One region of the Marinobacter sp. 1_MG-2023 genome, then DNA from elsewhere that is predicted to be linked to it. Evidence: predicted binding sites of a transcription regulator. Region 1 holds the regulator's gene; each other region holds the start of a gene.
What was found. Region 1 encodes sigma-54, which starts transcription at its own class of promoters, with help from an activator protein. Its sites were predicted from a motif close to ANTGGCATNNANNTTGCTNT; they were not measured.
Positions count from the first base shown of each region.

Region 1 (7,317 bases):
TACTTCAGCGCAAAAGGCGATGAGCTGAAAGGTTTTAACATTCTGGACGGGCTGGGTCTCAAACAGATCATGGCAGCGGGCATCACTGTAGCCGTCATTACCGGCCGCAACTCACCGCTTACTGAAAAGCGTATGAAAGACCTTGGAATCCCTCATCTTATGCAGGGTCGCGAGGATAAAAAGGTCGCCCTGCAAGAGTTAGTGAGCACGCTGGGCATTCTGCCAGAAGCCATCGCCTACATGGGCGATGATTTGCCGGACCTGCCCGCCATTCGCTACGCGGGCCTTGGGGTTACGGTTCCGAACGCATACTGGCTGGTGAAAGAGCATGCGGATTACTGCACCGAGGTTAGCGGTGGCAACGGAGCCGTGCGCGAACTCTGTGACCTGCTACTGACGGCAGGGGGCAGCCTGAACTCAGCATTGACGCCCTATCTGGAACCATAGCCATGGCACAAAGCGAAAAGAACAGCCTGCTATCTTTGCTGGCCATGGCAAACAGGCCACGACTTCGCATGCTCGCGCTGGCAGCCACCATCGCCGCCACGTTTTTCCTTCTGTGGCAAAGTGACGAATCACCGGTAACCAGTTACAGCGATGCCAGACAGCTCCGAGGAGAGGGTGAACCCGACGGTTTTGTAATCAACGGCAGCTACACATCTTACGATGACGCAGGCAATCGCAAGATCGTTTTTACCAGCCCCCGTATCGAACAGTTTGAAGAGGGAAACCGGGCTACCATGGAGCTGCCCAATGCAGAGGTGTTCAGCGCAACCGAAACTGAGCCATGGGTACTCAAAGCCGAGAACGGCAACCTGCTGCAGGGCGAAGACCTGTTACACCTGACCGGCAACGTTCGCGTGGTGCGCACTATTGGTGAGCGTGAAGCGACTCTGGTCACAGAGAGCCTGACCCTGGACAACAATCAGGGTAAAGTCTACACCGATGATTTTGTAGAAATTACTGACAGCGTGGGCACTACCCGGGCTAAAGGCATGAACGCGTGGATTGATGAACGCATTCTGGAACTCAACTCCCAGGTGGAAGGACGCTATGAAACCGTCAGATAACTCAATGGGCAAAGTGCTTGCCGGCATTCTGGTTGCAAGCCTCACTGGCCCGGCAATGGCATTTGATCTTGACTCCGACTCCCCTATTACCGTCAGCGCTGACAGCGCTCGTCTCGACGACGGTAAGGGCATTGCCACCTACACCGGAGCTGTAGAACTGGTTCAGGGCAAAACCCGTCTAACGGCGGAACGTGTCGTTCTGTATCGCAGCGCCGAAGGCCTGAACCGCATTGAGGCCAATGGTACTCCTGCACGCTACCAGCAGCCGGTTACCAGCGGAGAAGGTGAGACCGACGCCAAAGCCCTCAACATAACCTGGTCGGCCTCTGACAAACAGCTCACCTTTGAACGCGAGGCTGTGATTGAGCAGAATGGCAACGTGTTCAGCGGCGACATTATTCATTACGATACCGAGCAACGAGTGGTCACTGCAGAAGGCAGCGAGGATACCGGCGCTGGCCCGGGCCGGGTCGAAATGATCATCCAGCCCCGCGGTACCAACTCCAACCAATAACAGCTGATTACAGCAAACAGAGGTTCGATGGCAGTTCTCAGAGCGAGCAACCTGGCGAAAAGCTACAAACAGAAAAAAGTGGTCATCGATGTTTCGCTGGAAATTCGCAGCGGTGAAATCGTCGGACTGCTCGGCCCTAACGGCGCCGGCAAGACCACCTGTTTCTATATGATTGTAGGGCTGGTGAACGCCGACAATGGCCGCATAACCATCGACAGCCAGGACATTACGCCCTTACCCATGCACGGACGAGCCCGCAAAGGGATTGGCTACCTGCCGCAGGAAGCCTCGGTGTTCCGCAAGCTCTCCGTGCGAGATAACATCATGGCGATTCTGGAAACCCGCAAAAACCTCAATCGTGCTGACCGCCTGCAGAAGCTCGAGCAGTTGCTGGAAGAATTTCACATCACCCATATTCGCGATAGCCTTGGCATGGCGCTCTCCGGGGGTGAACGCCGCCGGGTTGAGATCGCCCGCGCTCTGGCGATGGAACCCGCCTTTATTCTGCTCGACGAGCCATTTGCAGGTGTAGACCCTATCTCCGTGAGTGATATCAAACAGATTATTCGTCACCTCCGGGACAAAGGTATAGGTGTTCTGATCACCGATCACAACGTGCGCGAAACACTGGATATCTGCGAGAACGCTTACATTGTTTCAGGTGGCCACATTATTGCCTCTGGAAATTCGGAATCTATTCTGGCCAATCAACAAGTTAAAGAAGTGTACCTTGGCAATGAATTTCACCTGTAAGCTTTGTTTTCGACACTCGGTTACACCCGTTCGATTGTTTTGCAGACCCGGAGCAAGTAAACTCGGCAAAGAACTTGCTAGGATAATCTAAAGTGGCGGCAAGTAGCCGGCATACATAGATTTTTTAGTCAATGCAAGAAATTCAGAGTGGGTATAAGTGACGGATCCTGAGCGATGGTTATGAAAGCCTCATTACAATTAAAGCTGGGTCAAAGCCTGACCATGACGCCCCAGCTGCAACAGGCGATCAGGCTTCTGCAGTTATCAACTCTCGATCTTCAGCAGGAAATCCAGCAAGCCCTGGAATCCAATCCCCTGCTGGAAGCCTCGGAAGATGACGACCAGTCTGAATCGACCCCAGCCGATAACGATCAGGGCGAGCACAAAGACACCGCGTCGGAGGAAGTTTCGGCCGACGTAGCTGGTGACTCTAACGCTTCTGACTGGGATGAAAACGAAACCGGCCCGGACTGGCAGTCCGAAAACGAAATACCGGATGCGCTTCCCGATGATCTTCCCGTAGATACCGCCTGGGAAGATGTTTATCAGTCCGCTCCCGCCCCGGCCGCGCGGAACGATGATGAGAACGACCACGATTTCGAAACCCGGAACTCTCCGACCGAAACCCTCAGGGACCATCTTGAATGGCAGCTCAACCTTACTCCGTTGAGTGAGCGGGATCAGGCCATTGCTCATGCTTTGATGGATGCGGTAGATGAGCGCGGGTATCTCACCAGTACACTTGATGAGATCTACGCGGGCCTGAGTGACGAGAGCGATGAAGACCCTCTTGAAATGGATGAAGTGGAAGCCGTTTTACGGCGGCTGCAGTACTTCGATCCGCCGGGGGTTTTCGCCCGGGATCTGCAGGATTGCCTGTTGATTCAACTCAACCAACTGCCCCCGGAAACACCCTGGCTGGCCCAGGCGCGTCTGGTTATCACCCATTATATAAATCTGCTGGGCAATCGCGATTATGCCCAGTTGCTTCGCCGCAGCCGCCTAAAAGAAGATCAATTGCGTGATGTGCTCGCGCTGATCACCAGCCTAAATCCGCGGCCTGGTGACATTATCGATCGCACAGAACCGGATTATGTCATTCCCGATGTCATCGTACGCAAACACAACGGCCGGTGGCGCGTGGAGCTGAATCCGGAAATTGCACCGCGCATACGCGTGAATGCCAGCTATGCTTCATTGATAAAGCGTGCGGACAGCAGCGCTGACAATACCTATCTTCGTGACCAGCTTCAGGAGGCCAAGTGGTTCATAAAAAGCCTGCAAAGCCGGAACGAAACTCTGTTGAAGGTAGCCACACGTATTGTTGAGTACCAGCAGGGCTTTCTGGATCATGGAGAGGAGGCGATGAAGCCGCTGATTCTCTCTGATATCGCCCAGGTAGTGGAAATGCATGAGTCCACCATTTCCCGTGTAACGACGCAGAAGTACATGCATACCCCTCGGGGTATCTTCGAGCTGAAGTACTTTTTTTCCAGCCACGTCAGCACTGACGAGGGCGGAGAATGCTCCTCAACCGCGATTCGCGCCATGATCAAAAAGCTGATTGCGGCCGAAACACCTAAAAAGCCGTTGAGTGACAGCAAGATTGCGACCATGCTTGGGGAACAGGGAATCAAAGTGGCGAGGCGCACAGTTGCAAAATATCGCGAAGCCATGCACATTCCGCCCTCGAACGAACGCAAGCGCCTGGTTTGAACCGGACACGGTTAACTGACTACTACGGATTTCGCTGGCACAGTCACAAACGCCAGCACTCAGTCCGGCTCCAGGAGCCGGAACGAATGACAACAGGAGACGTCTATGCAACTCAACATTTCAGGCCATCACGTAGAACTGACTCCCGCTTTGAAGGAATATGTATCCGAAAAGTTTGAACGGCTGGAGCGGCACTTCGACCATATCAGTAACTGCCAGGTAACACTGGAAGTTGATAAGGTTCGGCAGATCGCCGATGCTACGCTCCACGTGGTTGGTGGTGAGATTCACGCAAAGGCGGAAAACGAGGATATGTATGCGGCTATCGACGGCCTCGTCGACAAGCTTGACCGACAGATCCTCAAGCACAAAGAGAAAAGCCTGGACAGGATGCAGGGAAATACCGCCCGATAGGCGGCCATTTTCAGGCATGTAATCTAATCAAGCTGCGGCCCGGACAACGTGCCGCAGCTTTATTTTAACGGAAGCGCGGTCGATTCATGAGCGACACATCCCTGACAATAGACAACATTCTTGCACCGGAACTGACCCTGTGTAAGGTACCCGCCTCGAGTAAAAAGCGGGTTCTGGAGTTCATTGCCGAGCAGATCCGTCAGCAAAATGATTCACTCAGCGAGAGCCAGATTTTCAACAATCTGATCGCTCGTGAGCGGCTGGGCAGCACTGGAATCGGCCAGGGGATCGCCATCCCCCACTGCCGCCTGGAAGGGCTTGAGCACGTTATTGGCGTTCTGATGACGCTGGACGAAACCGTCGAGTTTGATGCGATTGATAACCAGCCGGTGGATCTTGTATTTGCACTGGTGGTACCCAAGGAAGCCACCAGTGAGCACCTTGAGTTACTGAGCCAGCTCGCCGAGAAATTCAATGAGCGTACCTTCTGTGACCGTCTCAGGCAGAGCGAAGATGCGAGCACGCTTTACCAACGCATGACCGCCGCGAGCGGCTGACATCCACTCTGGGAACAGGCTGTTTCATCATGAAGCTCATCATCGTCAGTGGCAGGTCCGGCTCCGGCAAGAGTACCGCCCTTCACGTACTGGAAGACCTCGGATACTACTGTATTGATAACCTGCCGATCGGGCTGCTGTTTCCTCTTACCCGGGAAGCTGCTAACCAGAGTGCTCCCGGGCGACTCGACAAAATGGCGGTCAGTATCGATGCCCGCAACCTGTCCGGCGAACTGGCCAATTTTGAGGAGATTTACCGCAAGCTTCGCAGAGATGACATTCAGGTAGAGATCATCTTTCTGGATGCCGATGAACAGTCCTTGCTGCAACGCTTCCATGCCACCCGGCGCAAGCACCCGCTGAGCGACGACAAAACCTCGCTCAGGGAGGCAATCAGCAACGAAAAGAGTCTGCTTGAGCCGCTCTCAAAGCTCTCGGACCTTTACATCAACACCAAAGGGCTGTCGATGTATGAGCTGCGGGATATGGTGAAGCAGCGGGTAGCGGGTCGTAAGGATCAGGAACTGGCCTTGCTTTTCCAGTCCTTCGGTTTCAAGCACGGCGTACCTCTGGATTCCGATTATGTGTTTGATGTGCGCTGCCTGCCCAATCCCTACTGGGATACCAGCCTGCGAAAGTTTACAGGCCTTGATCAGCCAGTGATCGAGTTTCTTGAAAAAGAGCCTTCAAGCAAAAAAATGATAGCCGACCTCATTACGTTTCTGGAGAGCTGGATTCCCTCCTTTGCGGATAGCAATCGCAGCTACATGACCATTTCCATTGGTTGCACTGGCGGTCAGCACCGATCTGTTTATATCTGCGAACAGTTGGGGCGGCACTTCCGGGAACACACCAGTAACGCTCAGGTACGTCACACCGAGCTACCGCATTTGCAGGCCCGGAAAGAGGTCTGAACCAGCGTGATACGGCAGCATATTGTGATTATCAATAAACTCGGTCTGCATGCCCGGGCCACCGCCAAGCTGGTTGCCACAGCGTCGGCATTTGATTGTTCCGTCAAAGTCTGCGGCAAAGGTCGCGAGGTGGACGCAAAAAACATCATGCAGGTCATGATGCTTGCTGCCAGCAAAGGCACAGAAGTGGAACTCGTGGCAGACGGCCCGGGCGAGCAGGAAGCTATTGAGGCCCTTGCCGGGTTGATCAACGACTATTTCGGGGAAGGTGAGTAACTCACCATTTTTCACTGAACATCCCTGTAACTCTTTCTCACGTGCACAGCCTAACTCCGTTATAATGCAGGTGTTTTCTGAGCTCAGGTGATTCATGTCCGATATTCTGGAAAAAAGCCAAGCCCGCCAACGTCTACGCTCACTGAGTGAAGCGCTGGACAGTGGCGCCCTGAAACAGGTCGCCCGCATTCTCAATGGCGGCCTGAGCCCCAGTGATATCGCTCACCTGCTTGAATCTTCGCCTCCACGCCAGCGTGCCGTGCTATGGAACCTGGTAGACAAACAGCTGGAAGGCGAGGTTCTCCAGTATCTTAATGAAGATATTCGTGCCGAATACCTGAGCCGCCTGAATGCTCAGGAGCTGGCAGATATCATCGAGGACTTCGAGTCCGACGATCTCGCCGACCTTCTGCAACAGCTGCCGGATGCGGTGATCCAGGAAGTCCTGGACACCATGGACGAACAGGACCGGCAGCGGGTCGAAGAAGTGCTTTCCTACCCGGAAGACACCGCCGGCGGCCTGATGAACACGGATACCATCACCGTGCGCCCCGACCTGAGCATGGATGTGGTCTTGCGGTACCTGCGCCGGCACAAAGCGCTACCGCCCATGACCGACAGCTTGATTGTGGTAAGCCGCAGGGACGAGTTTATCGGCATGCTTCCCATTACCAAAATGCTTGTATCCAACCAGAGCGCAACGGTACGGGAAGTCATGGACACCGATATCGAGCCTATTCCCGTCACCCTTTCCGATACTAAAGTGGCCACGCTGTTTGAACGTTACGACCTGATTTCCGCCCCCGTTGTGAGCGACGAGGGTCGCCTGTTGGGCCGGATCACCATCGATGACGTGGTAGATGTTATCCGGGAGGATGCAGATCACTCGCTGCTGAGCATGGCCGGCCTCGATGACGATGAAGACACCTTTGCTCCGGTATGGAAGACCACCCGCCGCAGAGCTGTCTGGTTGGGTGTCAATTTGATCACGGCTTTCACTGCCTCCGGGGTAATTGGGCTGTTCGAGGGCACCATCGACAAAGTTGTCGCCCTTGCGATACTGATGCCTATCGTGGCCAGCATGGGGGGCATAGCAGGCAGCC
Region 1 is NZ_JAUOST010000001.1:1,245,861-1,253,177, reverse strand. It holds gene Q4606_RS05740 (HAD family hydrolase) at 1-447, shown strand, start outside; gene lptC (LPS export ABC transporter periplasmic protein LptC) at 450-1,070, shown strand; gene lptA (lipopolysaccharide transport periplasmic protein LptA) at 1,054-1,584, shown strand; gene lptB (LPS export ABC transporter ATP-binding protein) at 1,612-2,337, shown strand; gene Q4606_RS05720 (RNA polymerase factor sigma-54) at 2,512-4,053, shown strand; gene hpf (ribosome hibernation promoting factor) at 4,159-4,467, shown strand; gene ptsN (PTS IIA-like nitrogen regulatory protein PtsN) at 4,554-5,024, shown strand; gene rapZ (RNase adapter RapZ) at 5,054-5,938, shown strand; gene Q4606_RS05700 (HPr family phosphocarrier protein) at 5,945-6,214, shown strand; gene mgtE (magnesium transporter) at 6,309-7,317, shown strand, end outside.

Region 2 (7,317 bases), on a different contig from region 1:
GGCACTTCTGGGTGGGGCTGCGGTTCTTCTTCTGGGGGATGGCCCTCACCTACCGTTGAACACAGCAAAAACCCGATTGCGAAGCGGGCTGGCGGGGCTCAGGTCGCCCGGGTTTCGTGCTGTAGCCGGTGGTTACTTCGGCCACTGCTGGGAGCTTTACGCTTTCTGGACCCTGACACCGCTGTTGATTACCCGGGAAGTACTGCGAATGCAGGCCCCGGCATCAATGATCCCCTTATTATCATTCACCGTCATCGGTGTAGGGTTTGCAGGCTGTATAGGCGGAGGCTGGCTCAGCCGACGGCTTGGCAGCCAGTGGGTAGCAAACAGTTCACTGGCTGTGTCGGGAACGATCTGCCTTGCTTACCCTTTCCTCGTCTGGGCCCCGCCTGGCATATTACTGGCACTACTGATGTTTTGGGGGCTTACGGTCATTGCCGACTCCCCCCAGTTTTCCGCACTGGCAGCCGACAACGCTCCCAGAGAATATGTCGGAGCATCTCTGGCGGTAATGAACGCCATAGGCTTTGCGCTGACCATACCGGCCATCTGGATAACCAATAGCCTCTGGGACACCCAGGGCGTCTGGGTGACACTTTGGTTGTTACCCGGCCCTGTTCTCGGGCTTTTGTCGATGCGCCGGCTCAATAGCCAGGAAGGCTAAGGTCTGGCGCCCTCCTTCTTTACAATCTTAATCGACAACCTGTATCGGTGGCCTCTTCCGGGCTACCAGGCTTTATAGGGTAGAAACTTCCCATTCATCGTGACGACGACTCGGTCGCCCTTCGGGTTCTCTTCCTTTTCGATATCCATGCTGAAATCAATTGCACTCATAATGCCGTCTCCAAATTTTTCATGGATGAGCGCCTTCATGGTATCGCCATATACTCCAACCACTTCGTACAGACGGTAGATCAGCGGGTCTTGAGGAATAGCACCGTCCCAGGCTTTCTTCGGGCAAACCTGGAGTGCTTCGGCTATCTGTTTATCCAGGCCCAGCGTCTCACAAAGGCTAAAGGCTTTGTCTTCGGTCAGGCTGTTCATACCCAGTACGGCAGAGGTAGTGAACACCGGAGAAAGGCCAATAGCCTCGGCAATGGCTTCCCATGTCATGTCCTTGGCTACTTTTGCTTCCAGAATCTTTGCAGTCATCAGTTCTTTGTTCATCATGGCAGTTTCCTCTTTCGGCTATCAATATCAGACATTTACCGCATGGGCGGCAATTTCAGTTTCAGTTTCGGCTCCAGCAGAAGCAGACCGGGCGACTCCTATGGCGGGCTCCACTATTCTGGGCGTGCCATCTTCCTCCGGCGTGGCTGACCCACTCCGGTTGACCAGAAAGTCCACCAGGTAGTCCCGGGTTTTATGATAGGCCGGGTTCTGAAAGATCGTGGCCCGAGCTCTCGGGTGGGGGATATCCACTTTTACACTCTCGGCTATGCGGGCGTTGGGACCGTTGGACATGAGGAAGATGCGGTCAGATAGCAGAATCGCTTCATCCACATCGTGGGTAATCATGAACACAGTCTGTCGGGTCTCTTGCCAAATATTGACCAGTTCGTCCTGAATGACGCCTCTCGTGAGCGCGTCCAGCGCACCAAACGGCTCGTCAAGCAACAACAATTCAGGCTGGGTGGCGAAAGCGCGGGCAATACTGACTCTCTGGCGCATACCGCCAGATAGCTGTGACGGCTTACGATTCAGGGCATGGTCCAGGCCTACCATTTTCAGATAACGTTCACTGTGCTCTCTGATCTTTTCTTTAGACCACTCGGGCCAGCGGGCGCGCACTGCAAATACGATGTTGTTCAGCGTCGTTTTCCAGGGCAGCAAGCTGTAATTCTGGAACACAACGCCGCGCTCAAGCCCCGGGCCTTTGATTTCCTTCCCGTTCATAACCACGTTGCCGCCGCTGGCTTCATCCAGGCCGGCCAGTACATTGAGGATGGTCGACTTGCCGCAACCAGAGTGGCCGATGATGCAGACAAACTCCCCTTTCTCCAGCGCAAAACGGACATCTTCAAAGACGGTCAGTTCGCCGCCCTGCCCGTCCGGGTATACTTTCGACAGACCGTCGACTTCGAGGAATGGCTTACTCATAACAGGTCTCCATTCGGAGTATTGAGGCTGGCGCCCGCTTGCAGACGCCCAGCCACTCATTCTTTGTATTCCACCAGCTTTTGGGCTTTACCCAGAACCAGGTCCAACAGCATACCCACCACCCCGATCATCAGGATCGAGAAGATCACGCTTGCCAGGTCCAGATTGTTCCACTCGTTCCAGACGTAGTATCCAATCCCGGTGCCACCCACCAGCATTTCAGCTGCAACAATGACCAGCCAGGCTATACCGATGGAGATCCGCATACCGGTCAGAATGGTCGGAGCAGCTGCGGGAAGGATGACCGTGATTGCGGTACGCAGCGGCCCGAGTTCGTGAGTACGCGCCACGTTCACCCAATCCTGCCTGACGTTGGCGACACCAAATGCCGTGTTAAGCAACATTGGCCAGATCGAACAAATAAAAATGACAAAGATGGCGGACGCATCGGAATCCTGAATGATAAACAGCGCCAGAGGCATCCACGCCAGAGGGGATATTGGCCGCAAAACCTGAATGTAGGGATTCATGGCCTTGTACATCAACGGTGACATGCCAATAAGGAAGCCCAGCGGCAAAGCGATGGCCATGGCAGCCAGGTAGCCGGCAAGAACCCGATATACCGAATAGGCCAATTGAATACCTATGCCTTTGTCGTTGGCGCCCGCATCATAGAAGGGGTCAGACAACTCGGCCCAAGCCAGTTTGATCACCGCCGAGGGCGGTGGCACCCGCGATTCCTGTTCAGCGCCGCCCATCAGCATTTCGTATTCGGTCAGCCCGGTCTGGGCTTCAGGGGGCTGAGTAGCCATCTCCCAAAGCCCCAGAGCCAGGATCAGGAACGATACCGACAACAACGCTGCCCGAACGTTCAGGGATGCCATGGTTACACCCTCCCGATGTCAAAGCTGCGGGCGTATTCTTCTGCGTGATCCGAATCGAAGGTTTTACCCATGATAACGTGAGTTTTATATGTCTTGTCTGGCGCGGTGTAGCCGAGCTCTTTCATAATCTTGCCGGTTTCGCCCGCCAGATAGACCTGTTCAGCGATGCCCTTGTAGTCCACATCACCTTCGATATATCCCCAGCGCTTCATCTGGGTGAGAATCCAGACGCCCATGGAGTGCCAGGGGAATGGATCGAAGTCGATACGGTCCGGCACATTTTGTATCTCGCCAAGACCGTCAGCGTAATAGCCGGTCAACACCTGCTGAATAACCGGTACCGGCTGGTTCAGATAGTTCTTGGGCGCAATGGCTTCGGAGATTTCCTTCCGGTTTTCAGGGTTATTAGAGTATTGGGTTGCATCGATAATCGCCCTTAGCAGGGCTCCGTAAGTGTTGGGGTTCTGGGTAGCAAACTGCTGACTGCAAGCAAAGGCACAACACGGATGGCCGTCCCAGATATCTTTGGTGAGCATGTGAATGAACCCGACTTTTTCCCAGACTGCACGCTGGTTGAAGGGGTCTGGAGATAAGTAACCATCCAGGTTACCGGCGCGCAGGTTGGCGACCATCTCAGGGGGTGAAACCACACGAATCTGCACGTCTTTGTCTGGATCAACGCCATTTTCAGCCAGATAGTAGCGCAGCAGAAAGTTGTGCATGGAGTACTCGAACGGCACACCGAACTTGAACCCTTTCCACTGTTTGGGATCCCGCTTGTCCTTGTGATCAACGTGCAGAACGATGGCCTGGCCGTTGATATTCTCGACAGCCGGCATAATGTAGGGTTCCGGCGTAGAGCCTGCGCCTACTGTCATGGCCAGAGGCATGGGCGTAAGCATATGAGAGGCGTCGTACTCGCCAGCCAGAGACTTGTCCCTAGCCACCGCCCAGCCGGCGGTTTTGGTTACGGTCACATCAAGCCCGTAGCGCTCATAGAAACCCATGGGATGCGCCATGATGATCGGCGTAGCACAGGTTATCGGCACAAAACCTACGTTCAGTTTGGTTTTCTCGAGCTTTCCAAGAGATTCCTTTACAGCTGCCTTGGCTTTCTCAAAGGGGAACACACTGCCAAGCAAAGCAGCTGCTGTGCCGGCGCCCATCATTTTCATGAAACTCCGGCGGCTGTGGTCGTTGTGCGCAAACACTGACCGCACCACTGCACTTTCAATTGCCCGATCCATCATCGCCTCGGAATCCATGATCCCTTGAGATGCCATGACGTCCTGGCTTTGAGACTGCGGCAGGTCCAGTGAAATCGACGGCATTTCCTGACCCGGCTGACACTCGTGGCAACCGCAGGTTTTTGCGTGAATCAGAGATTTGTCACCGTCAAACGGATTGCCAAGGCTTTTCGTGGTCATGGGGCACTCTCCCTACTCTTCGCTAGTTTTTGCACTTTTGCTGTGCAGCAAAAATGCGGTCCGGGTCCGGCATGTGAAAACCAATCTGCCGTCTACGCGTTCTGCCAGAGTTATTGCAGGGTTTGTGCCATCGATTCAATTTTTAGTAACCACTTGTTTTTATTTGATTTTCAAGCTTATCGCACAACTTTTAAAACTACGCAATTTCGTAATTCACGATATTTCGTAGCCAAATTAACGATTTTTCGTAGTTGGCACAGAGTTTGTTTTGTCTTTTTGCAGGATCACACGGGACAACTCTATGAGCACCAAAACTGCCGACCCCGCCATCGAGTGGATCGACCATCTTCCGGAGGCTGCCCTGCTGGTTGATGCGGGAGAGGATCTGATCATTGCTGCAAACAGCGCCATGGGTAGGATGATCGGCACAAGCCGGCGATCTCTCACAGGCACTCCATGCACCCATCTGTTTCCGGACCAACGCCCACAACTGATCGCTTTCACCGAAGAAACCCTGTTCCGGGGACAGGGATGGAGCAGAGACTTTATGCTTCAGCACCGGGACGGCAACACGGTAGAGCTGGAAGTCTCCTCCTCTCGGGCCGGCGAAGCCGAATCCCTGAATGTATTATTGCTTCTTAGGGACAGGCAACAGTTACGTACGCTGAGGGAGAGACATGAAGTCAACCACTATCACCGGGGCGGATTGCTGGAGTGGCGGCGCGTAGAAGAGTTGTTCAAGGACATGGAACGAGAGAATCAACTGATACTGCACGCTGTCGGGGAAGGTATCTATGGCGTTGATGCAGAGGGGCGTGCCACCTTTGCCAACCCGGCGGCGGAGCGAATGCTGGGCTGGAGAATGGATGAACTGATGGGCCGGGTAATTCACCGGGTGATGCACCACTCACATCAGGATGGCAGCCTTTACCCCTTAAAAGAGTGCCCCATTTACGCCGCTTTTCGTGATGTCAGCGTCAAACGCGTAGGCGAAGACTGGTTCTGGCGTAAGGATGGCACAGGCTTCCCGGTCGAATACACCAGCACACCCATCCTCGACAACGGCCACCCGGTCGGCGCCGTGGTAGTTTTCCGCGACATATCTCCCCGCCTGCAGTCACAAAATGAGCTGCAAAAAGCCCTGGAGGAAGTCGAAAGCCTCAAGCACCGACTGGAAATGGAAAATGCTTATCTGCAAGAAGAAATCAGTGCTGAATACCACTTCCACGAAATCTTCGGCCAGAGCGACGCCATCAAAGCCATTGTTCGACGTATCGGCATGGTTGCGCCCACCGATGCCAATGTTCTGATTACCGGAGAATCCGGCACCGGCAAGGAACTGATCGCACGGGCCATTCATCAGTCCAGCACCCGCAGGGACAGGCCACTGATACGGGTAAACTGCGCAGCGATTGCCAAAGACCTGTTCGAGAGTGAGTTTTTTGGACATGTGAAAGGTGCATTCACCGGCGCTATTAGCGATCGTGTTGGGCGATTTGAATTGGCTGACGGCGGTACACTTTTTCTCGACGAAGTCGGAGAGATCCCGTTGGAGCTTCAAGGTAAGCTCCTTCGGGTGTTGCAAGACCAGCAATTCGAGCGCGTCGGGGACAACCGCACCAGGGCTGTAGACGTTCGGGTTATCGCGGCGACCAACCGGGAGCTGAAAACGGAAGTTCGGGAAAAAACCTTCCGTGAAGACCTGTACTTTCGCCTGAACGTCTTTCCTATCGAATCCGTGCCTCTCCGGCGACGCGTGGAGGATATCCCGATTCTGGCCCAAGAGTTCCTCAGCCGCGCGTGCCAGAAATTTAACCGGCCAGCCCTTGTACTGAGGGAGCAGGAGGCTGAAATCCTGAAGGCCTACCAATGGCCGGGCAATGTGCGAGAGCTGGAGAATGTTATCGAACGCCAGGTCATTACCTATGACGGCAGTTTCGATCTGGAGACATTGGCGCCAGATTCACGATCACGACCCGCCAGCTACCAGCACCCGCCGGCGCGCCACGATAACGGCGAGCTTATGACCGAAAATGAACTGCGGGCACTTGAAAAGCGGAACCTGATCAATGCACTCCGAATAAGCGAAGGCCGAATTTTTGGAGACGACGGTGCTGCGGCGCTTCTCCAGATCAAGCCAACAACGCTGACTTCACGACTGAAAAAGCTTAGGGTTGATGCACGGCAATACCGTACTCAACCCCATCAGCCTCCAGCACCCGTTTGAACAATACAGAACCCTGGAGGCCAGCCACCTATCAGACCAGCTCTACAGCAACTGCAGTAGCTTCACCACCCCCGATACACAGGGAGGCCACTCCACGCTTCAGTCCTTTCTGCTTTAGAGCATTGAGGAGCGTGACAATGATGCGTGAACCAGACGAACCGATAGGGTGGCCCAGAGCACAAGCACCGCCGTAGACGTTCACCTTTTCCGCATCCAGTCCCAGCTCATTGATCGCCAGCAAGGAGACAACGGCAAAGGCTTCGTTGATCTCGTAAAGATCTACCTCGTCTTTGCTCCAGCCGGCTTTTTTCAGCACCTTCTCTATGGCGCCAATGGGTGCCAGAGTGAACTCGGCTGGCAACTGGGCGTGGGTAGCGTGGGCCACAATCTTCGCCTGAACGCTCAAACCGCGGGCCTTTGCTTCCTCAGCCGACGCCAGAACCAGCGCTGATGCACCATCACTGATAGAACTGGAGTTAGCGGCAGTAACCGTGCCGTCTTTTTTAAAGGCCGGCTTAAGTTGGGGAATCTTTTCGGGGCGCGCATTACCCGGCTGTTCATCGGTGTCTACCAGGGTTTCGCCACCACGTCCAGGAACGCTAACGGCCGCGATTTCAGGCTTGCACCAACCGTTGTGTATCGCCGCCAGTGCCTTGTTCAATGAGCCGATGGCAAAGTC
Region 2 is NZ_JAUOST010000002.1:532,751-540,067, forward strand. It holds gene Q4606_RS08500 (nitrate/nitrite transporter) at 1-664, shown strand, start outside; gene cynS (cyanase) at 727-1,170, opposite strand; gene Q4606_RS08510 (ABC transporter ATP-binding protein) at 1,198-2,100, opposite strand; gene ntrB (nitrate ABC transporter permease) at 2,157-2,984, opposite strand; gene Q4606_RS08520 (ABC transporter substrate-binding protein) at 2,987-4,411, opposite strand; gene Q4606_RS08525 (sigma 54-interacting transcriptional regulator) at 4,713-6,638, shown strand; gene Q4606_RS08530 (acetyl-CoA C-acyltransferase) at 6,670-7,317, opposite strand, start outside.
Region 2: a site for sigma-54 is predicted at 4,662-4,681, ahead of Q4606_RS08525 (sigma 54-interacting transcriptional regulator). Genes of this name have one in related genera too.

Region 3 (7,317 bases), on a different contig from region 1:
ACTGTCACCGCTAAAGCATCCGGAAAGAAGTGGACTGATAAATAGTGTGATCAGAAACGCACGGGGCAGAGTCAGTAATGGGGGAGTGAGGTGAGCGACAGCCATGTTTCGTCTTGCATTCCCTGAGTTCGGGCCGGGCCAGCGGAACGGTTGTGGACGGCCGATTGTAAATTGTTGTAACCGCATTATAGGGAGCCGTCCCTGGCTATATCGGGATATCTGTCGCAGTTTGTGTATTTCGCGGCGCTGGTGCTGATGGGCGTCAGCCTTGAAAAAGTCGGGCGTGCCTCAATGAATGAGTGATTCTTCAACACTGCTTATTTGAACCGGAACCTGTTATGACCAATGCGCTGGAAATTGAGGGGCTAACCAAAACCTACGGCAGTGGGTTTGAAGCTCTCAAGGGAATCGACCTACATGTGGCACAGGGGGATTTCTTTGCATTGTTAGGACCTAATGGCGCCGGGAAATCGACCACGCTGGGCATTGTGTGTTCTCTGGTTACCAAGTCTGGCGGCAAGGTGAAAGTGTTTGGCTACGACATAGATACCCACCTCTCGGATGCCAAGCTCCATCTGGGCGTTGTGCCTCAGGAGTTCAACTTCAATCAGTTTGAGAAGGTGTTTGATATTGTCACCATTCAGGCCGGCTATTACGGGATACCCCTGAAAAAAGCAGCAGTCTCTGCTGAGAAATACCTGAAGAAACTCGGGCTCTGGGACAAGCGAAATGCGCCAGCGCGGATGTTGTCTGGTGGCATGAAGCGAAGGCTGATGATTGCCCGCGCGCTGGTGCACGAACCGAAACTGCTGATTCTGGATGAACCTACGGCTGGTGTAGATATCGAGCTGAGGCGGTCCATGTGGTCGTTTCTTGAGGAAATGAACCGGCAGGGCACCACCATCATTCTGACCACGCACTATCTGGAAGAAGCGGAAGCACTTTGCCGGAACATTGCCATTATCGATCACGGTCGCATTGTCCGGAATACCAGCAAACGGGAATTGCTGCAGCAGCTCAGCCTTGAGACCTTTCTGCTGGATGCGGAAACCACTCTGGAGCGTGCTCCGGAACTGGATGGTTTCTCATGCCGGCTGGATGGTGAAGGTGTGCTTGAAGTGGATGTCCACAAAGGGCAGGTGCTTAACGATGTGTTTATTCAGTTGGAGGCGCAGGGAATCAAAGTAGTCAGTATGCGTACTAAAGCAAATCGCCTGGAAGAGTTGTTCATCCGCATGGTGGAACAGAATGAACCGGCTGAAGAAGCGGTAATGGAGGGCGAAAAATGAATGCCAATGCTCTGTTCACCGCTTATACCACGATTGTATTGAGAGAGATTCGCCGGTTTACCCGCATCTGGGCACAAACTCTGCTGCCGCCAGCCGTCACCATGACGCTGTACTTCATCATTTTCGGGAATCTGATCGGTTCCAGAATCGGTGACATGGGCGGTTTCGACTATATGGCGTTTATCGTACCGGGGCTGATCATGATGGCAGTGATTACCAGCTCCTACTCGAACGTGGTGTCGTCTTTTTTCTCCATGAAGTTCCAGCGAAGCGTGGAAGAGCTATTGGTATCGCCGGTGCCGAACTGGGTGATTCTTGCTGGCTACGTAACCGGGGGCATGGCCCGTGGCCTGGGTATAGGCCTTATCGTAACCCTGCTCTCGCTGGCGTTTACACGTTTGGAGATTCACAACCTGCCGATGGTTGTGGTAACCGTATTTCTCACCTCTGCACTGTTTGCCGTCGGCGGCTTTATCAATGCATTGCTGGCGACCAAGTTTGATGATGTATCAATCGTTCCTACCTTCGTTCTGACACCGCTGACGTATCTTGGCGGGGTGTTCTATAGCATCGATCTGCTGCCGGAGTTCTGGCAGGGTGTTTCTATGGTTAACCCGATTCTGTACATGGTGAATGGCTTCCGGTTCGGCATACTCGGCGTTTCTGATGTAAATCCGTTTGTATCTCTTGGTATGATTCTCGCCTTTATCGCCGTGCTTACGTTCATTGCGCTTAAACTACTGGCGCGAGGGAAAGGTATTCGCCACTGATGTGAATGCGAGCTTTTGCAGGCTGGCATTCAGAACTGATTTCAGGAAATTATATGGCTCTTGATAACGCACCGCTGGGCAAAGCCAGCGAGTACCCTGATCGCTATGATCCGGCCCTGCTTTTCCCGGTGCCCCGGGCGGAGAATAGACGCCGTATCGGGCTGGAAGATGGGCGCTGGCCCTGGTTCGGAGGCGATCTCTGGCAGGCCTGGGAAATCTCATGGCTTCGCCCTGGAGGCATTCCGGACCTGGCCTGGGCGGAAATCCGGTTTCCCGCCGCTGCGCCGTCGATTATTGAATCCAAGTCTCTCAAGCTGTACCTGAATTCCTTGAACCAGACGGTGTTTTCATCGGCCGAACAGGTTGTCGAAACTATTACGGCGGATTTATCCAGTGCCAGTGGCGCAGCGGTAAATGTGCGCTTTCGGAGCGTCGACGATTCGGATATGGCCGTCGGGCGCCCGTCGGGCTATGAGCTGATTGATAACGAGCCAGTTGAAGACGTGGTTTATGACTACGCGCCTGAATCACTGAAAGCAACCGGGCCTGTGGTAACCGAGCATCTATGCTCGCACTTGCTGAAGAGTAACTGCCCGGTGACCGGCCAGCCGGATTGGGGCACAGTGCTGATCAGCTATACCGGATCGGCCATCGATCGCGCCGGGTTGTTACGCTATATCGTGAGTTTTCGACAGAAACAGGACTTTCATGAACACTGCGTAGAGACGCTGTTCACCGACCTGTTACATCGCTGCGAGCCGCAGAGCCTGACTGTGTGTGCCCGTTATACTCGCCGTGGGGGGCTTGATATAAACCCCTGGCGTAGTACCGGGCCGGAGGAGCAGGTGGGGCCAAGGCTGATTCGTCAATAATCAGTCCCGGGCTGAATCTTCTTCTTGTCGCAGGCGGTCTGCGGCATCTTCCAGAGCGCTGAGAATGCTCCGGCGCTCCCGTTCGGTGATCTTGTCGGAATCCAGGTACATTGCGAAACCACTGTGTTCGTGTTCCATAAAGCTTCGGTTCGGGCCCATGTCTCTGCGGAAATCTACAACTTCGTAAATGGGCACGGGTTTAACGAAGCCCTTAACGGTGATTTCGCCCTTGTCACGGCACATAATCCGGTCTTTGATCAGTGAGAAGGTTTCGTAGGAAACGAGTATTTCACCCGGCTCTGCAAGGGATTCCAGCCGGCTGGCGAGGTTTACTTCTTTGCCGATAATGGTGTAATCCATGCGATTTTCAGCCCCGAAGTTACCCACGGTTGTGTAGCCGGTGCTGATACCCATGCGGATTTCGAGCGGGGTTTTTATACCCTGGCTGCGCCACTTTTGCCGCATGATCTTCATGTGTTTGCGCATGTCGATTGCCATGGATACACAAGCAAACGCATCTTCCCGCTGGCCGCGGCTGGTGGGGTCGCCAAAGAAAACCATAATGGAGTCGCCCACAAATTTGTCGATGGTTCCGCCGTACCTGAGAGCTACTTCGGCCATACCGTTGAAGTAGTGGTTGAGAAGTTCGGTGAGTGCTTCCGGTTCCATTTCCTCGGAAAGCTCGGTAAAGCCTTTTATGTCAGAGAAGAAGACGGCAAGCTTTTTTCGCTGGGTTTCAAGGCGAACGTCTCTTTCCCCGGTGAAGATAGACTGCCAGACCTGAGGCGAAAGGTACTTTGAAAGCTTGTGGGACAGCGCTATGGATTGTTCGCGCTGGTTTTGTATCTGAGTTTTTGCCAGCATCAGAGCGCGGGCCTGCTGGTGCGAATAAAACGCAGTGACGCAGATATAGAAGCCGGTCAACGAGATGGACAGCATACTGGTGAGCAGGGGGGACTGGAAGGAGTCTGCGGGCCCAAGAACCAAGAAGAAAACCAGAATAGAGGCCGCCATAAAGGCCGAGCCAATCAGGAATTGGCGTATGCCGCCGATGATCAGGCCGCTGAACATCAGCATCAATGCCACCGAGACCGAGGGTATGGCAACCAGCCCGATGCAACCTATGAACCCGCCTCCAATAACGCAATCCGCCGTGAGCATTTTCTGGCGAATGCGGGGTGAGTTTCTCAAAAACGTTTGCCGGATAAGCTGGTGCGCAATATGTGGCCAGGCCAGCGCGCCGACAATCATCCAGAGGTGCCATTGCTCGAACGCCCCCTGCAATACGCCCACCACAATAATGGCAGCCGTTGCCGTATAGGCAATTAGACGACCGTTATAATCGGGCATCGGGGGAATAGCTATGGGGCTGTTGAGGGCCTCTGAGGTCAGAGATTTTCCTGCGCTGATGCTGGCATTGCGCAGATCTGCCGGAGCACTCATCATGTACGCTGATCACTCATGGCGCTGGAACCGTAGAATTTTATTTGTTTTATGCCGAGTAGGACTAAAGGTTAACAGTATTACGTAGAACCCACAATTCACTGGTCTTTTTTGAGTTGTAACTGACCAGCGTTAAGTTAGCGGAAACTATTAATATGAGTTCAGTCACTGACTTTTTGCTCAACCGGGCATCTGAGCCGCGGCTGGAAGCGCCGGGCCCCGACGCCTCAACGCTTGACCGGGCCTTCGCGTGTGCATCGCGTGCTCCGGACCATGGCTTACTGCGCCCCTGGCGTTATCTGGTTATCGAGGGTGAAGGTCTTAATGCCCTGGGTGATTTGCTCGCCGCCGGGTACACCGATATGAGGGGTAAAACCGATGAAGCGAAGCTAGAGATAATCCGTGGTAAAGCGAAGCGTGCACCGATGGTTATCGTTGGAATCGCGTCGCCCAAAGAGCATCAGAAGATCCCCGAAATTGAACAGATACTCTCGGCGGGCGCGGGCATGAGTTTTCTGGGGCTGGCGTTGGAGGATGCTGGCTTTGGCGTGATGTGGCGCACCGGTGAGTTGGTATACAACCCGGTGGTTCTCGAAGGGCTTGGGCTTGAAGAGGGAGAGTCTATCATCGGGCTTCTTTACACCGGCTCTGTATCCTCGGCCAAGCCCGCGGTACCCCGGCCGGAGCTGGCTGAGTTTGTGGCGCGCTGGCCTGCGTAGTTACTTCGTGTGCTTCCCCGCTATTCCTGTGGGGGAAGCAGCTTGCCGCTTTCCCCGGGTTTGCCGTTCCCCTTTACTTCGCTCTTACCTCAATCCCCTCCTGTAACCCTCTGAATGTCCCTATTTTAAAGGGCTTCAAAAATCTGGCATCAGCATTGCTTTAGTTCTGCCATAGAACGAAACCGGCAAGGCCTCAAGCCGCCGGAGACAGTATTTCGGAGGTTGTATGGCGATCACTTTTGACAAAGCTCTTGGCATTCACCAGCACGCGCTGGAAGCCAGAGTAAAGCGCGCTGAAGTTCTGGCGAACAATATGGCCAATGCTGATACGCCAGGTTTCAAAGCCCGGGATATGGATTTTCAGGCCATGATGCAAAAGGCCCAGGACAGTATGAGTGGCTTTGGCATGGAGAAAACCCATGAAGGCCACATGGATACTTCAGCGGGCGCTGGTGATTCAGATTTGATGTACCGGGTACCAAACCAGCCCTCCGTAGACGGTAATACGGTGGATGCCCAGGCAGAGCAGACCCGGTTTATGCGCAATGCGATGGATTACCAGGCCAGCTTCCAGTTTTTGAACAGCAAGTTTACCGGCCTGACTAAAGCCATCAAAGGCGAGTAATCCGCGGGTCTACGATTAGCTAAGGAGAATTATCATGTCACTGGGCAGCATATTCGATATCGCCGGTTCCGGAATGACAGCGCAGTCGCTGAGGCTGAATACAACCGCTTCAAACATTGCCAACGCAGAGACGGCGAGTTCCAGCACTGACACGACCTATCGTGCGCGGAAGCCGGTTTTCTCTGCCATTCAGCAGTCAATTCTGAACCCCGGGCAACAAGGATTTGGTGTTCAGGCGAGTGAGGATGCAGGTGCTGGCGTTCGTGTTGAGGGCATTGTTGAAAGCGATGCGGAACTGCAGATGCGCTACGAACCTCATCATCCGGCAGCAAATGAGGACGGATATGTGTTCTATCCCAATGTGAATGTGGTGGAAGAGATGGCAGACATGATGTCTTCCTCAAGAAGCTTTCAGATGAATGTAGACATTATGAACACGGCTAAATCCATGATGCAGCGCATCCTGACACTTGGTCAGCAGTAATGGGGCGGGGGATTGAATCATGAGTACAATTAACGCAACAGAAGCCTCAGATGTACTGGCTGATTATCGCAGTCAGACTCAGAGTGGCACCAGCAGCAATAGTGAGCTCGGCAAGAACGAGTTCATGGAGTTGATGCTGGCGCAGTTGAAAAATCAGAACCCGCTGGAGCCTCAGGACAACGGTGAGTTCATTTCCCAGTTGGCACAGTTCAGCTCGCTTGAAGAAATGCAGGCGCTTACCAGCACCGTTGATGATGTGGTCGGGCAGTTCCGCTCTTCCCAGGCGCTTCAGGCGTCAGCGATGGTAGGCAAAACCGTTCTCGCACCTTCCGAAGTGGGGATTCTCGGCGCTGAAGGCGAAATCTCCGGCAACATTGAAGTGCCTGCGTCCACTGGTGGTGTGCGCCTCTCTATTCAAAGCGCGAGCGGCGAGCTGGTACGTCAGATTGATCTGGGCAGTAGCTCCGCGGGAGTTATGGCGTTCAGCTGGGATGGCACAGATGGAAACGGCAACAGCTTGCCGCCGGGTCCATATCAGATTGTGGCTGAAGCCTCTTATTCTGAGGGTAGCGTTCAGCTTCCGACCCTTGTCAGCGCCAATGTAGATAGTGTGTCACTGGGCCAGAGTGGGTCGGTGACTCTGAACCTGGCGGGGATGGGCTCCATTGCGCTGTCAGATGTACAACAAATCAATTAATACCGGTGTCAGACCAGAGGTGAATTATGGCTTTTAATACAGGACTAAGCGGCCTGCGGGCGGCAGCGGTAGATCTGGATGTAACCGGCAACAATATTGCCAATGCCAGCACCGTAGGTTTTAAAGGCAGCCGAGTACAGTTTGGCGATCTCTATGCCAGTGGTTTTCTGAGCGGAGGCTCTGCACCGGTTGGTGACGGGGTGAACGTTCAGGACGTAAAACAGTCGTTCAGTCAGGGCAACATCAGCTTCACTGACAGCGGTCTTGATATGGCCATCAGTGGAGATGGCTTCTTTATACTGAATAATGGTGGCGAAACCCGTTACTCCCGGGCTGGTCAGTTCACCATCGATAAAGATGGCTTTGTGGTCAACGCTCAGTCCATGCGGGTCCAAGGTTACACCGCCGACGATGACGG
Region 3 is NZ_JAUOST010000006.1:226,284-233,600, reverse strand. It holds gene Q4606_RS15285 (ABC transporter ATP-binding protein) at 339-1,289, shown strand; gene Q4606_RS15280 (ABC transporter permease) at 1,286-2,059, shown strand; gene queF (NADPH-dependent 7-cyano-7-deazaguanine reductase QueF) at 2,113-2,931, shown strand; gene Q4606_RS15270 (adenylate/guanylate cyclase domain-containing protein) at 2,932-4,377, opposite strand; gene Q4606_RS15265 (nitroreductase) at 4,530-5,093, shown strand; gene flgB (flagellar basal body rod protein FlgB) at 5,320-5,718, shown strand; gene flgC (flagellar basal body rod protein FlgC) at 5,753-6,202, shown strand; gene Q4606_RS15250 (flagellar hook assembly protein FlgD) at 6,222-6,899, shown strand; gene Q4606_RS15245 (flagellar hook protein FlgE) at 6,926-7,317, shown strand, end outside.
Region 3: a site for sigma-54 is predicted at 5,236-5,255, ahead of flgB (flagellar basal body rod protein FlgB). Genes of this name have one in related genera too.